4 regions of the Pradoshia sp. TA40_28 genome follow, and region 1 is predicted to be linked to each of the others. Evidence: riboswitches for the same ligand, from Rfam matches in the RefSeq annotation. Region 1 holds a riboswitch; each other region holds the start of a gene.
The links. Region 1 has a riboswitch for cobalamin ahead of AC58NB_RS05965 (FecCD family ABC transporter permease). Riboswitches for the same ligand answer to the same signal wherever they lie in the genome.
Positions count from the first base shown of each region.

Region 2: linked by a shared signal. The riboswitch ahead of AC58NB_RS16930 (ABC transporter substrate-binding protein) and the one ahead of AC58NB_RS05965 (FecCD family ABC transporter permease) in region 1 are both predicted to bind cobalamin.
Region 3: linked by a shared signal. The riboswitch ahead of AC58NB_RS08720 (ribonucleoside-diphosphate reductase subunit alpha) and the one ahead of AC58NB_RS05965 (FecCD family ABC transporter permease) in region 1 are both predicted to bind cobalamin.
Region 4: linked by a shared signal. The riboswitch ahead of AC58NB_RS02385 (ABC transporter substrate-binding protein) and the one ahead of AC58NB_RS05965 (FecCD family ABC transporter permease) in region 1 are both predicted to bind cobalamin.

Region 1 is NZ_JCATZO010000003.1:390,808-393,991, forward strand. Features, by position in the region: gene AC58NB_RS05960 (ABC transporter ATP-binding protein) at 1-395, opposite strand, end outside; gene AC58NB_RS05965 (FecCD family ABC transporter permease) at 389-1,441, opposite strand; cobalamin riboswitch at 1,619-1,762, opposite strand; gene AC58NB_RS05970 (LLM class flavin-dependent oxidoreductase) at 1,803-2,807, opposite strand; gene tbcS (tetraprenyl-beta-curcumene synthase) at 2,854-3,184, opposite strand, start outside.
Region 2 is NZ_JCATZO010000020.1:12,409-15,592, forward strand. Features, by position in the region: gene AC58NB_RS16920 (polysaccharide deacetylase family protein) at 19-708, opposite strand; gene AC58NB_RS16925 (DUF6509 family protein) at 860-1,162, shown strand; cobalamin riboswitch at 1,198-1,393, shown strand; gene AC58NB_RS16930 (ABC transporter substrate-binding protein) at 1,554-2,474, shown strand; gene AC58NB_RS16935 (hypothetical protein) at 2,900-3,058, shown strand; gene AC58NB_RS16940 (enoyl-CoA hydratase/isomerase family protein) at 3,058-3,184, shown strand, end outside.
Region 3 is NZ_JCATZO010000005.1:191,208-194,391, forward strand. Features, by position in the region: gene AC58NB_RS08720 (ribonucleoside-diphosphate reductase subunit alpha) at 1-1,719, opposite strand, end outside; cobalamin riboswitch at 2,043-2,223, opposite strand; gene AC58NB_RS08725 (AAA domain-containing protein) at 2,309-3,184, opposite strand, start outside.
Region 4 is NZ_JCATZO010000002.1:67,235-70,418, forward strand. Features, by position in the region: gene AC58NB_RS02380 (FecCD family ABC transporter permease) at 1-865, opposite strand, end outside; gene AC58NB_RS02385 (ABC transporter substrate-binding protein) at 865-1,848, opposite strand; cobalamin riboswitch at 2,039-2,217, opposite strand; gene AC58NB_RS02390 (amidase) at 2,443-3,184, opposite strand, start outside.

The DNA.
Region 1 (3,184 bases):
TTCAGTGTATCTGTTTGGGCCAGACACTTATCTACAATAGCGTAATCCTCAGTTTGATAATGATTAAAAAATCCTTTTCCCTGATAAGGATATCTTCCGAGTAAAACAATTTCTTCCACTGTAAAATCCAAACTCACTACATGTTCCTGGCTTAGCACAGCCGCTATTTTTGCTAATTCTCCGGCTTTATAGGAGGATGTTTGTCTACCTTGGATCGTTGTGGTTCCCGCTTTATATTCCATTTTCCCCAATATACTTTTAATCAGCGTTGTCTTTCCGCTTCCATTTGGTCCAAGAAGTGCAAAAAACTCTCCTTTTTCTACCTTTAATGAAAAATCCTGGAGCACCCGTTTATTTTTATGATAGCCTGCACTGAGGTTCTCTACATTTAACATGTCAAATTCCTTCTTTTTATCCGTTCTTTAATTAGTAAAATCGTAAATATCGGTGCACCAATTAAAGCCGTAATTACACCAATAGGCAATTCCTGTGGATTGATGATGACTCGAGCAATCATGTCAGCCAATATCAGATATCCTCCCCCGATGATCATCGATAAAGGAAGTAAATGCCTGTGGTCAGCACCCGATATAAGGCGAACTAGATGTGGAATGACCAATCCGACAAAGCCGATTGCTCCTGATACGGCAACTGCCGCACCTGTTAATAGGCCGGCACCTATAATGATCATGATTTTCTTGCGTTTCACGTTAATCCCATTGTATTGAGCAGATTGATCTCCAAGTGCCAATCCATTTAGTTCCCGGTAATGATACAGAATAATAGATGCCCCTATTACGAAGAAAGGAATTAGTATACTGAAGTGCCCCCAGTTTTTCATGGCCATGCTGCCCATAAGCCAGTTCAATACTTCTCTCATCTGATCTCCTGATGATAGGGCAATGATTAGAGAAACCAGCGCTCCAATAAATGAATTCATAATAATACCCGCTAGAATAATGGTTTCATTTGCATAGGTTACACTAGCTGCCCTTGTAATACCAAACACGACCAGCAAGGTTATAAAACTGAACACTATTGCAACAAGCGGCAAAGTGAAGTGACCAAAAAGAGCTATTTCTATATTAAAAAATAAGACGACCACTGCACCAACTGACGCTCCGGACGAAACACCAATGGTATATGGATCAGCGAGTGGGTTTTGCAGAAGTCCCTGGAAGGCAGCCCCTGCCAGAGCCAAACCCGCTCCTACAAATAATGCAATCAATACTCGTGGTAAACGTATATTCCAAATAATCATTTCAATATTTTTGGGACCTGTATAGAAAGATTCCTGACCGGTTATATTTTTTAAGAGGATCCCAATTATATCTTTAATCGACATGTCCACGCTTCCTATAAACAGGCCGAGCAATGCAGCTAACAGCATAAATAGGATACTCACTGTATAAATACCGGTTGTTCTTTTTTTATTTTTCATTTCTAAACTTCAATTCCTCTTTACTCCAACGGCGAACCTCGGATTATTCTTACACTTGTTCGAATTATATCTAACCGTTTCAAAACACAAAAAATCCTTAGCTCTGTAGGTATTGAGCTAAGGATTCACTTTTTTCCATTGTGAATACAATAAGCCTACTTTTCCCACCGAAAAATAAGTACAGTAACTTTAAAAGCAGGTTTCCTGGCTTATACTAATCAATTCCTGATTTAGTAATTACAGTAGCGGGGGCTGCAACGGCCTTTAACCGTTTTCCCTTTCACCCTCAAGATTCGAGGCACTTTTAAAGTATATAATTTGATTTCATTTTCATTTTTAAAGATTGACTGCCACTCAACTATCATCCTATAAGCCCGGCTTCTTTGGCAATTAATTTAAATGACTTTACTTTTGCCTCATAGGAATGAGTAATCGTTACAAGCATTATCTCATTTGTGTTGAACCGTTTTCTAAGCTCTTCTATTTTTTTCATAATCGTTTTTGGGGACCCGATAATCATTTTTCTTCTATTATAATCAATTCGCGCCGTTTCAAACTGAGACAAAGCCATTTCGTGAATTTCATTCGGGTGCGGAGTTCCCTCCCGGATAATTCCCTGTGAAAGAAATAGTAAGGATAAATCTAAAGATCCAGCCAAATATTCTGCCTCTTCATCTGTATCTGCACATATCGTAAATACGGTAACCATCCCTAAAGGTCTCTGTCCAAAATCGGATGGACAAAACGTTTCATAGTAATGCTTCATATTTTCTTCTGCATATTCACTGTTAATAAACAAAGCAAAATTATATGGTAACCCTTTTTGTGCAGCAAGAGAGGCACTTGATGAACTTGATCCAAGCATCCATAATTCCGGAGGAGCTTGAATAACAGGAGTGGCTGCTAATCCATAAAGAGGATGTAACTCAGGTAAATGATCATATAAATACCAAGTTAATTCATCCACCTGAACAGGAAACCTGTGAAGATCACTTAATCTGCCTTCCTGTAATGCACGCGTTGCTCTTGGCATCCCGCCAGGAGCTCTGCCGATGCCCAGATCTATTCTTCCTGGAGCTAAACCTGACAATACTCTGAAATTCTCCGCCACTTTATAAGCACTATAATGAGGTAGCATTACTCCACCAGTGCCGACTCTTAGCTTAACGGTTTGAGCAGCAATCCATGTCGCAAGGACTTCTGGCGATGAGCCAGCCAACCCTTGGCTATCATGATGTTCACTTACCCAAAATCTTGAATAACCCAACTCCTCAGCCAATTTTGCCAGTTTGACTGTATTAGCAAGCGCCTGCTCTGAAGGTTCTCCGACAGAACGTGGTGACTGGTCTAGAATACTTAACTTTATCCCATCCGTACCATCCCCTCACGATAAAATGCTATTATACTGGTCTTTATTTCTTTTTCATCCTTTTAAATGCATGATACAGCTTACTGTTCCAATAAAAGAAATACGCTGATTTGCCAGCTAATTTCAGCAGATTTCGGGTATACTGCCTAACCGCTTTCTGGCTCTTAACCTTGGAGTCGGCTAAATAAATACCCATTAACCCTTGATTAATCATCCTATGGAACTTACTATCTGGTATTTTCATGACATCTTCATTAGCTTGTTCAACGAAATAAGATAGCCTCTCAATCATTTGCTCTTCCGTATCATAATAGAAGCAGAAGTTCAAATCATTGCCAAGACGATCTTCCTCCTGATCAATAAAATAATCCAGC
Region 2 (3,184 bases), on a different contig from region 1:
GCCAGATTACACATATATCTAAAATTCCAAAGGTGGAGTTGTCTCGTCCATAATTTTAAAAGTGTAACCTTTATGTTTTAGACGACGAATGATTTCCGGTAGTCCATCGACAATTGTTGTATTGCTATTAAAATCGTGCAGGAGGATATAAAGATTTTCCTTTTCATCTACTCCTCTCATAATTAAGTTAAGTAATTTTTTTTCTGGAATCGGAGGATTCAATCCATCATTGGCATCACAATTCCAATCATAATATTTATATCCCCTCTCTGTTACCTCAGTTTTTAATTGCTTCATTAAATTAGTACCAGCATATTGTTTAGCAACATAATTATTGGAGCCACCAGGAAAGCGTAAAATTTTTGGGCTTTCGCCTACTTCTTCTTTTAAGAATGTTTCCAGTTTATTAATATCTTTAAAAAATGAATCCTTAGATCGATAAATTTCAGAATAATTATGGGAATAGGAATGTAACCCAAGGGCATGACCATTTTTAACAATTTCTTTATACAAATACATATGTCCGGGACTTGCCGTTCCGGTTACAAAAAAGGTTGCTTTGACATCCTGAGTTTTAAGAATATCAAGAATATCCTGTGTGCAGTTTGAGGGTCCATCATCGAAACTGAGGTAGGCTGTTTTTGCAAATGATTCTATTGGAATGAAAAGTTGGATAATAAGCAAAGTGATAACAGGTAAAATACGCATAATAAACTCCTCTGTTAGAAATGGTTTACTATAGTTTTCGATTAACAATTAAAATATATTCTTAAAACAAGTTGAATAATGGGGTAAAATGTTTAATATCGAAAAGGAACATGTATAATAATACATAGGCAATTCAGAAAGGTTGATAAACATGATTGAGATACAAAGTTACACAGTGGAAAAACTGGAAGACCCATTTGGAATTCTCCCCGGAGATAGATATGAATATTTACTGGAAGTGGCTGTTCCTGAGGATGATGAGCTCTATACCGAAAAAGGGTTACTTTTACGTGTTATATATGTAATGGATGAAAATAAGGATTCAATTACAAAGTATGAGTTTATAGAAAATGAAACACAAAGTGTTCTGGATTTTGAGCTTGAGGATGATGAGTTATCCATGGTATTGCAATTTTGCAAAGAACACACTGATCTTGAATACGAAGAAGATTAAGATAATCTTACATAACAGATCATAAAAGAAATTTGAATATAAAGAATTGAAAGAGTGCCTTATTTATAAGGATAATAGGGAAACCGGTGTCATTCCGGTGCAGCCCCCGCTACTGTGTGCGTGGATGAAATGATTTGGTAAACCACTGGCTCGCCATTTTGAGCATAGGAAGGTAAATCAAAGTAAATTGATGCGTTAAGCCAGGAGACCTGCTTTTTCATTTTATGTACTATTTTTCGGAGGGAAGAGTAGGGTAGCCTGAGCCTGTTGTTTAGTATAGGACGCCGCCTTAGCTTTTCCTTGAGCTAAGGCTTTTTTTATTATTTAAGAATATGGGGGAATAACAGTGTTGAAAAAGAAAAACAATTTATTTTTAGTGGTTTTAACCTTTATGTTATCCATTTTTATGTATGGATGTTCATCATCTAATGATGACTCGACTCAGAAAAAAGAGGGTCCTGAATCCACATCATCTTCCTTTCCGATTGAGGTGAAAGATGGTTCAGGAGAAAAAATTAAAATTGAGGAAAAACCTGAAGCTATTGTTTCTTTATTGCCAAGCAATACTGAAACTGCCTATGCACTTGGTCTTGGTGAGAAAATCGTTGGGGTATCTGATTATTGTAATTATCCAACTGAGGCAGCTAACAAACCAAAAGTCGGCGGCTTAGAGATTAATGTTGAAAAAGTATTGGAATTAAATCCTGATCTTGTTTTACTTTCGGCAAGCCATTTTACTAACGCCAAGGATACAATCAAGCAATTTCAAACAGCTGATATTGATGTAGTTATAGTTCCTGATGCCAATTCATTTGAAGAAGCATATGGAACAATTGAGTTAATTGCAAAGGCTACCGGAACATCCGAAAAGGGTGAAGAAATGATTAATGATATGAAAAAAGAAGTGGCAACCATTAAAGAGAAAGCCAGCAAAATAAAAGATAAAAAGAAAGTATGGATTGAGGTATCTTCCTCCCCAGATTTATATACGGCAGGCAGCGGAACCTTTATGGGAGATATGCTAGAAATCATTCACGCGGAAAATATCGCCGCCGATCAAAATGGATGGGTTACGATGAGTGAAGAACAAGTCATTGAGCGCAATCCTGATGTCATTATTACTACATACGGCTATTATATTGAAAATCCTGAAGAACAGATATATGGAAGAAAGGCTTGGTCTGAGGTAAAAGCTGTTAAAAATAAGCAAATTTACGATGTCAATAACGATACGGTGTCACGCCCGGGACCGCGTTTAACAGAAGGATTGCAATTGTTAGCTGAAAAAATCTATCCTGAAACTTTTAAATAACCATTCCACTTGAGAGCTTCCCTACATGAAGGGAAGCTCTTTTTTTTTCGAATTAAATAATTTGAATATTCCGATAATATTGTTGAAATTTTCCTTTTATGTAGATATGATAATACCAATACGTATTCACACTCACATGTGGGATTAGAATGATAGGCTCGTAGTTTATGCTAATCAGCATAAGCTGTAAATTAGAAAAGTAAACAAAGATAGATCATTGACGGGAAATAAATCCGCTGAAAAATGCCAGACAGATAGAATACCTTCTAATAGTTCGCACAGATACCAATGATTTAATCAGTGTTGCTTTGGTTAGAAAAAGAAATAATCACTCATGGCAAGTGCTCAATGGGGTTTATCGCTTAGGCTTATTGAGTGCTGGTTTTACGCGTATCCAGCTCAATGTATGGAAAAGGTGAATCCATATGGCGGTGCAATTGCTCTATGACATCCGCTTTAGGGCTCGTATTATCGTTACTCTTTTAAATGAGTTGGTACGGACAAACGGGCTTTATGGTCTGGCCACCATGTGTATTGGTTTTAGTCAGGCAATTGCCATAATAATAGAAAGGGAGGCAGGATAATGGGACAAAATTGTTTATTGGAAGTAAATGAAAAGGTAGCTTTCATTACGATTAATCGACCTCCCCTTAATACATTGAATAGGGATACATTATATGAAATTGGGACTTATTTAGATGATATAGAAA
Region 3 (3,184 bases), on a different contig from region 1:
TTTTCCGTATAAACGGTCACAGTATTCAACTGCTTTCTCCGATTCCCAAGCAATGCCCTCTAATGCCAGCAAATGATGCCAGCCAAATGTACCAAGTCCGATCGCACGATAATTTTTATTCGTTATATTCGCCTGAATGACTGGTATATTATTTAAATCGATGACATTATCAAGCATTCTAACCTGTACCGTTATTAATCGTTCAAGCACATCTTCCCTTACAGCTTTGGCCAGAGAGATGGAGGATAGATTACAGACAACAAAATCTCCGGGTGTTTTTTCGATAATAATTTTCCCATCCTCCGTTCTTTGTTCAATCACCGTTGTTGGACTTTGATTTTGCGTAATTTCTGTGCATAAATTACTGCAATAAATCATTCCCTTATGACGATTGGCATTTAAGCGATTGACCGTATCCCTATAAAACATATAGGGCGTTCCCGTTTCAAGCTGAGAAATCATGATTGCCTTAAACACTTCTATTGCCGGTATTTCCTTTTTCGAAAGCTCCGGATGGTTAACACACTCTTCATATTTTTGTCTAAATTGCCCATTTTCTTTTTCTTCATCAAAATAGTCTTCAAGAGAATAGCCCATGACCTTCCTGACTTCATGCGGATCAAATAAATACCATGTGCCGCGTTCCTTAACACGCTCCATAAATAAATCTGGAATGCATACACCGGTAAATAAATCATGAGTACGGAAACGTTCATCGCCATTATTCAGACGGGCTTCAAGAAAGGTGAAAATATCTTTATGCCAAACATCCAGGTAAACAGCGATAGCGCCCTGCCTTTGGCCCAATTGGTCCACACTGACAGCAGTATTGTTTAATTGCTTCATCCATGGAATAATCCCTGAGGAAACACCCTTGAAGCCTTTAATATCACTGCCCCTGGCCCTTATCTTTCCTAAATAAACACCTATTCCGCCACCATTTTTTGATAGATTGGCAATATCCGTGTTCGAATCATAAATTCCCTGCAAACTATCATCGACCGTATCAATAAAACAACTGGATAACTGGCCATAGCTTTTCCCGGCATTAGCAAGCGTAGGAGTCGCCACCGTCATATAAAGATTGGATAATGCCCAATAGGATTCTTTTATTAATTCAAGCCTTTTGTTTTCTGGTTCATTCATCATCAACGTCATAGCAATAATCATAAACCGCTCTTGAGGAAGTTCATATAGTCTGCCATTATGCGATTTAGCTAAATAGCGATCTGCCAATGTACGAATGCCAATATACGTAAATAATTGATCTTTTGACGGTTCGATAAGTGCCGAGAGACTGTTAATCTCTTCTTCTGTATACACATCCAATAAGGCAGGATGATAGATACCCATTTCAGTCAATGTTAGAACAAGCTGATAGAGCTTTCCGTATTTATTTTTCAGCTCATAGCCCCTGTTTTGGGAAGCTAATTCATATAAACGATCTAAATAAATAGCCGCTGCTACATATGTCCAATCCGGTTCATCGGCAGATATGCGCTCTACGGCACTGAGTACGAATAAATTCACCAATTCTTCCTTGTTATAGTCAAATTTATATTCCAGTGCCGTCATAATTTTTTCGATATATTCTTCTGCTGAATATAAGGAAGGATAGGGTTTTACACATTTTTTTATATATGTTTCAATGCTCTCCAAATTGCTGATTTCTATCTTGCTATATTGACTATGATCTTGTGTATCGTATGATAGTACCATCATTTTTCCCCCTTATTTTTCACTGCCATTTCTCTAATGCATACTCTTGTAATGATAGGATTCTTTGGTTTGAGCTCCTCCTGAATGGTAAAGCTTGACCCAATTTAAATTTTTGAGCTACCAAACCATCGCATAAAGACCATACCTTCTGATACGACATATTTTGTTGAATCAGGATTTCTCAGAACCACCGAATAGTTTTGATTTTCTCCACGCAAAAAATCCCATTGCCTTTAATCAGCAATGGGAATAGAAATAATAACAAAATTGAAATGTGCCAAAATTGCCATGTTCTCTGTTCCACCTTCATTGCTCCCGATAAAGGTAAACTAGTGAAAAAGGCAGGTCTCCTGACTCATGCGTCATTTTACTCTAAGTCCTTCCCATAGATTGATCTACAGTGGTTTACTTATTTCATCAGCATTTACAGTTGCGGGTACAGTTCCGGATTTTCACCGGATTCCCTATTAAGTCGTATTCGACACCTTTAACACGTTAAACTCAATATATAGTATTTAAAAATTTCAATAATATCAACATATAGAATTATAAATCTAATAACTGAAAATAGCAATCAATATCCTGCCAATTATTTTGGCAGTTGCTGCAAAAAATGATTAACAAATGCTTCAGATTCCAACCGAATCCCAATGTACGGCGGTTGAACGCGCCTATTCGCTTCAAGCGGAATTCCAAGCCAGAATACTTTTTGATCCATAATGACGAAGCTGAAACTTGGACCGTTCTGAAGATGGATATCAGGATCTAAATAGGTATGGGAATCAGGAGAGTATATCATTAACTTTGCCCTTGAATTCCTTGTTTTTACTCGTTGAACAAACTCTTGTGATAGAACACTCGAATTTGGCAAGGAGAGAATAATCGATGAATGGGCTTGTTTTATATCTTGATAAAATCCCTCTAAATTTCGTGCATAAATCCATTGTAATTTCGGATGGTGATTCGTAATCCACTTGCCTATTTGGTCCATATTGATCATTTGGTTTCGTTTCATCTGATATTGCACAAGTTGATGAAGGGTCTTGGAATGAGAAACTTTTGATTCAATAAACTCCACATCGCTAACATGAATCAGCTTTCCTTTGGTCCTTGTGATTGCAACATTAAGAAGTCGTTCACTTTCCCTTCCAGTCAATAACATACCAGCCCGATTTTGAGGATAACTATCCACACTGTCAAATACCATTAGTTCCCGTTCACTTCCCTGGAAACGATGGACTGTAGCAGCCAAAATATCATGCAGACCATTCTCATCTTGATATAAGTCTTTAATTAACGTCTCCATCAACTGCGCCTGGGCTCGGTATGGAGTTGCATAACCAATTGATTTGGTACCACTGCTATAAGCTTCATGTATAATCTGAAAGGATAATAACAGATTCATCAAATTCATTCTAGAACCCGAGGAAGTACCTGTGAAGCAATGCTCTCCGGTAAAGCTAGT
Region 4 (3,184 bases), on a different contig from region 1:
TCAAATTTCTGTGCGAAGGCCCAATGATCATCCGGGTCATATGAGGAACAATCAGACCGACAAAGCCAATCGCTCCTGTTAATGAGACACTCATACCAGTCACTAATGAAGCGGTAATCAAAAGCAAATTACGGGTACGCTGTACGGATATCCCCATATTTTGCGCTTGATCTTCTCCGAGGAGAAAAATATCCAAGTGATTGGCATAATATAAAAAGACGCAAAGAGCTACTAAAACAGGACCAATCAATAGTTGTACATGGCTCCAATCACGACCGTTCAGGTTTCCCATCATCCACTGGACAATTTGCTGCATCACTCCCGCATTAGAAAAAGAGAGGAGCAGGGAGGTACAAGCTGACAAGAATGAACTAATGGCAATGCCCGTTAACAGCAATGTCAGCATCGAAGTTTTACCATGATTGGTCGCAATCCTGTAGACCGCAAAAAGCGTTACGGCGGATAAAATAAAACCCATTAACGGTACAAATAGAGAATGAATAGCCGCTAAACCAAAATAGATAGCCACTACGCCGCCGAAGACTCCGCCTGAGGAAACACCAATGATGCCCGGGTCAGCCATTGGGTTGCGAAACACACTTTGCATGACAACACCCGAGATCGCCAAGCCTGCTCCAACTAATCCAGCCACGACGACACGCGCTAAGCGAATCTGTACAAGAATCGTCTCATACATCGGATTATACTCAAATTGAACGAATGGGAGCAGTGAGAACAGCACTTTCATTGTTTCTGAAAATGGAACAATCACACCACCATACATCGTCGCTAGAAGTAATGACACAATCAACGTACAAACCAGGCAGCAAAAAACAAGTGCCTGCTTAGATTGCTTACTGACCATCATTTTTTACCATATAAAACTTGGTAAATATCTTCTGCACCTTCTATGATAAAGTGAGATGCTGTTGATAAATTGGCGCTATCAATTACATACACCTCATCATTCTTAAATGCCTTAATTTTTTTTAGGGCCGGATCCTTTTTCCATTCCTCAACAAAGGTTGCTTTTGAACCGTCATACTGCCAATCACTCGTAATGATGATGTCCGGGTTTAGCTCCACTAACTTTTCTTTTGATAGATTAGGATAATCGGGATACTCTTCACCCGTTATACCTGCTTCTGTGATGGCATTAATTCCACCAGCTAAGGTAATCATTTCTCCAATAGTGGTATTTTCTGTAACAGATGAATTTTGTTGTGTCCAGTAAACCACGCGTTTTTTCTCCGCCTCGGCCTCTCCTTTCTTTTTCAGAGCAGCCATCCGCTCCTCTACATCAGCTATGATGTCAGCGGCCTTTTTCTCTTCTCCTACAATCGCCCCTACTTCCTTAAGACCTGCTAAAACGCCTGAAAAGGATGAATCATCTTTTATTTGATAGGTTGTTATATCCGCAGACTCCAATTGATTGAGTACCTCCGGGTCAACATAGGATGGGATCAACACTAAATCAGGTTCTAACGATAGGACCAATTCGGAAGTGACCGTTTCAATTTTCGTATCAATTCCTTTTGTTAAATCAGCAACATTTGAAATACCAGGGTCTGTTGATAATTTAGTAACGGCTGCAACCTGATCCTGTCCAACTAAAGGAAGCAAGTATTCATCAATCGCCAATGTTGTTGAAACAATATTTGTTGGCTTTTCTTTTATCGTAACCTCTTCCCCGCGGCCGTCTGTAAACGTTTTGGGATAAACCCCTGTTTCTTGGTTTTCTTTTAGTTTTGTCTCTTGCTTCTGATTGTCTACTGTCTCATTACCGCAAGCAACTAGTGCAGGAACGGATAAGAACAAGAGAAGCATAAAGCTTGCCATCTTTTTCATCTCACTATCTCCCTTTATAAAAAATTATTTATATTTAGCGTGTTTACGCTGAAATATTGAAACAAAAAAAGCCTGTTTTCCTAAATAAGGAAAACAGGCTTGATTGATGTACAGACTAAAAAAACCCTGTCAAAAATCACGCAAAGATACAGTATCTCTGCGTTCGCCAATCCTTTTCCCTCCGAAAAGTAAGCATACACAATCATAAGCAGGTTTCCTGACTCTGAGCTTCCTCTTACTCTCACACCTTCCCTCGTTAGAGGTGGTCACGTGATTTCATCAGCTCTTACAGTAGCGGGGGCTGCTCCAGATTCACACTGGATTCCCTTTTACCTCACCAAAGTGAGCACTTATGTTTGTTCTGAAATTTCATATAACTAAATAGTATCATGGTAAAGATCAAAACGGAAGATATTATCGAATGAAAAGGATGCTAATTCAAATTAAAAAATAAAATTTAATAGCCAGTGCAGTAAAATTTCATTTTGCAGAAATGATCAAATGACAGATTCTACCAAAAAGAAACTTTCACTGTTCTCAATTCAATCAATGAGCCTACCCGGATTCCATGATTTTACTCAAACAAGTATAAAGTTATCCTAAATAAGGATTTCCCTTTTGACCAACCCAAATGTCAGACTGCTCTAGTAATGCACCGATTCGAAGTAACCAATCCTCTTTCCCCTTAGGTGCCATTAGTTGTACCCCTAGCGGCAGTCCTTTAGCAGTTAAATGTATAGGTAAACTGATAGCCGGCTGGCCAATAATGTTCGCAAGCTGCGTGAATGGAGTATAGGTTAAACTCGGTTTAAACATCTCATAGACCAATGCTAATTGTTCAGATGAATGTAATTCATCTACTTTTAATAATTGTGAGCTCTGTTCAGGTGTATGGGTCAATTCTCCAACCCTTGGTGCTGGGTGAGCTGTTGCCGGTGTGAGATATAAATCAAATTCCTCATTGAACTTTGCCATTTTCGCAGCGGCTGTATCCCATTCAGCTATACTGCGTGTAAATTGAACGGCTGATACATTTTGTCCAGCCGTTTTGAGAACCCAAGTGACGATTTCTATATCATTTACCGTAATAGGACGACCAATAGCTTCTTCAATTGAAAGAATATCAGCTGCCATCTCCCCGCTATTCATAATATAGTAATTTTCCATTAGACGGATTCCATCTACGCCGTTCTCACGTTCTTCAACGCTAAACCCTGCCTGCTCGAGCCATTTCACTGTCTTATGTACCGCTTTTACTGCCTCTTCACTGACTTGTGTACCTACCGGAGATTTAGTAGAGAAAGCTATTTTAAACGATTTTTTCAGCGGTTTCGAA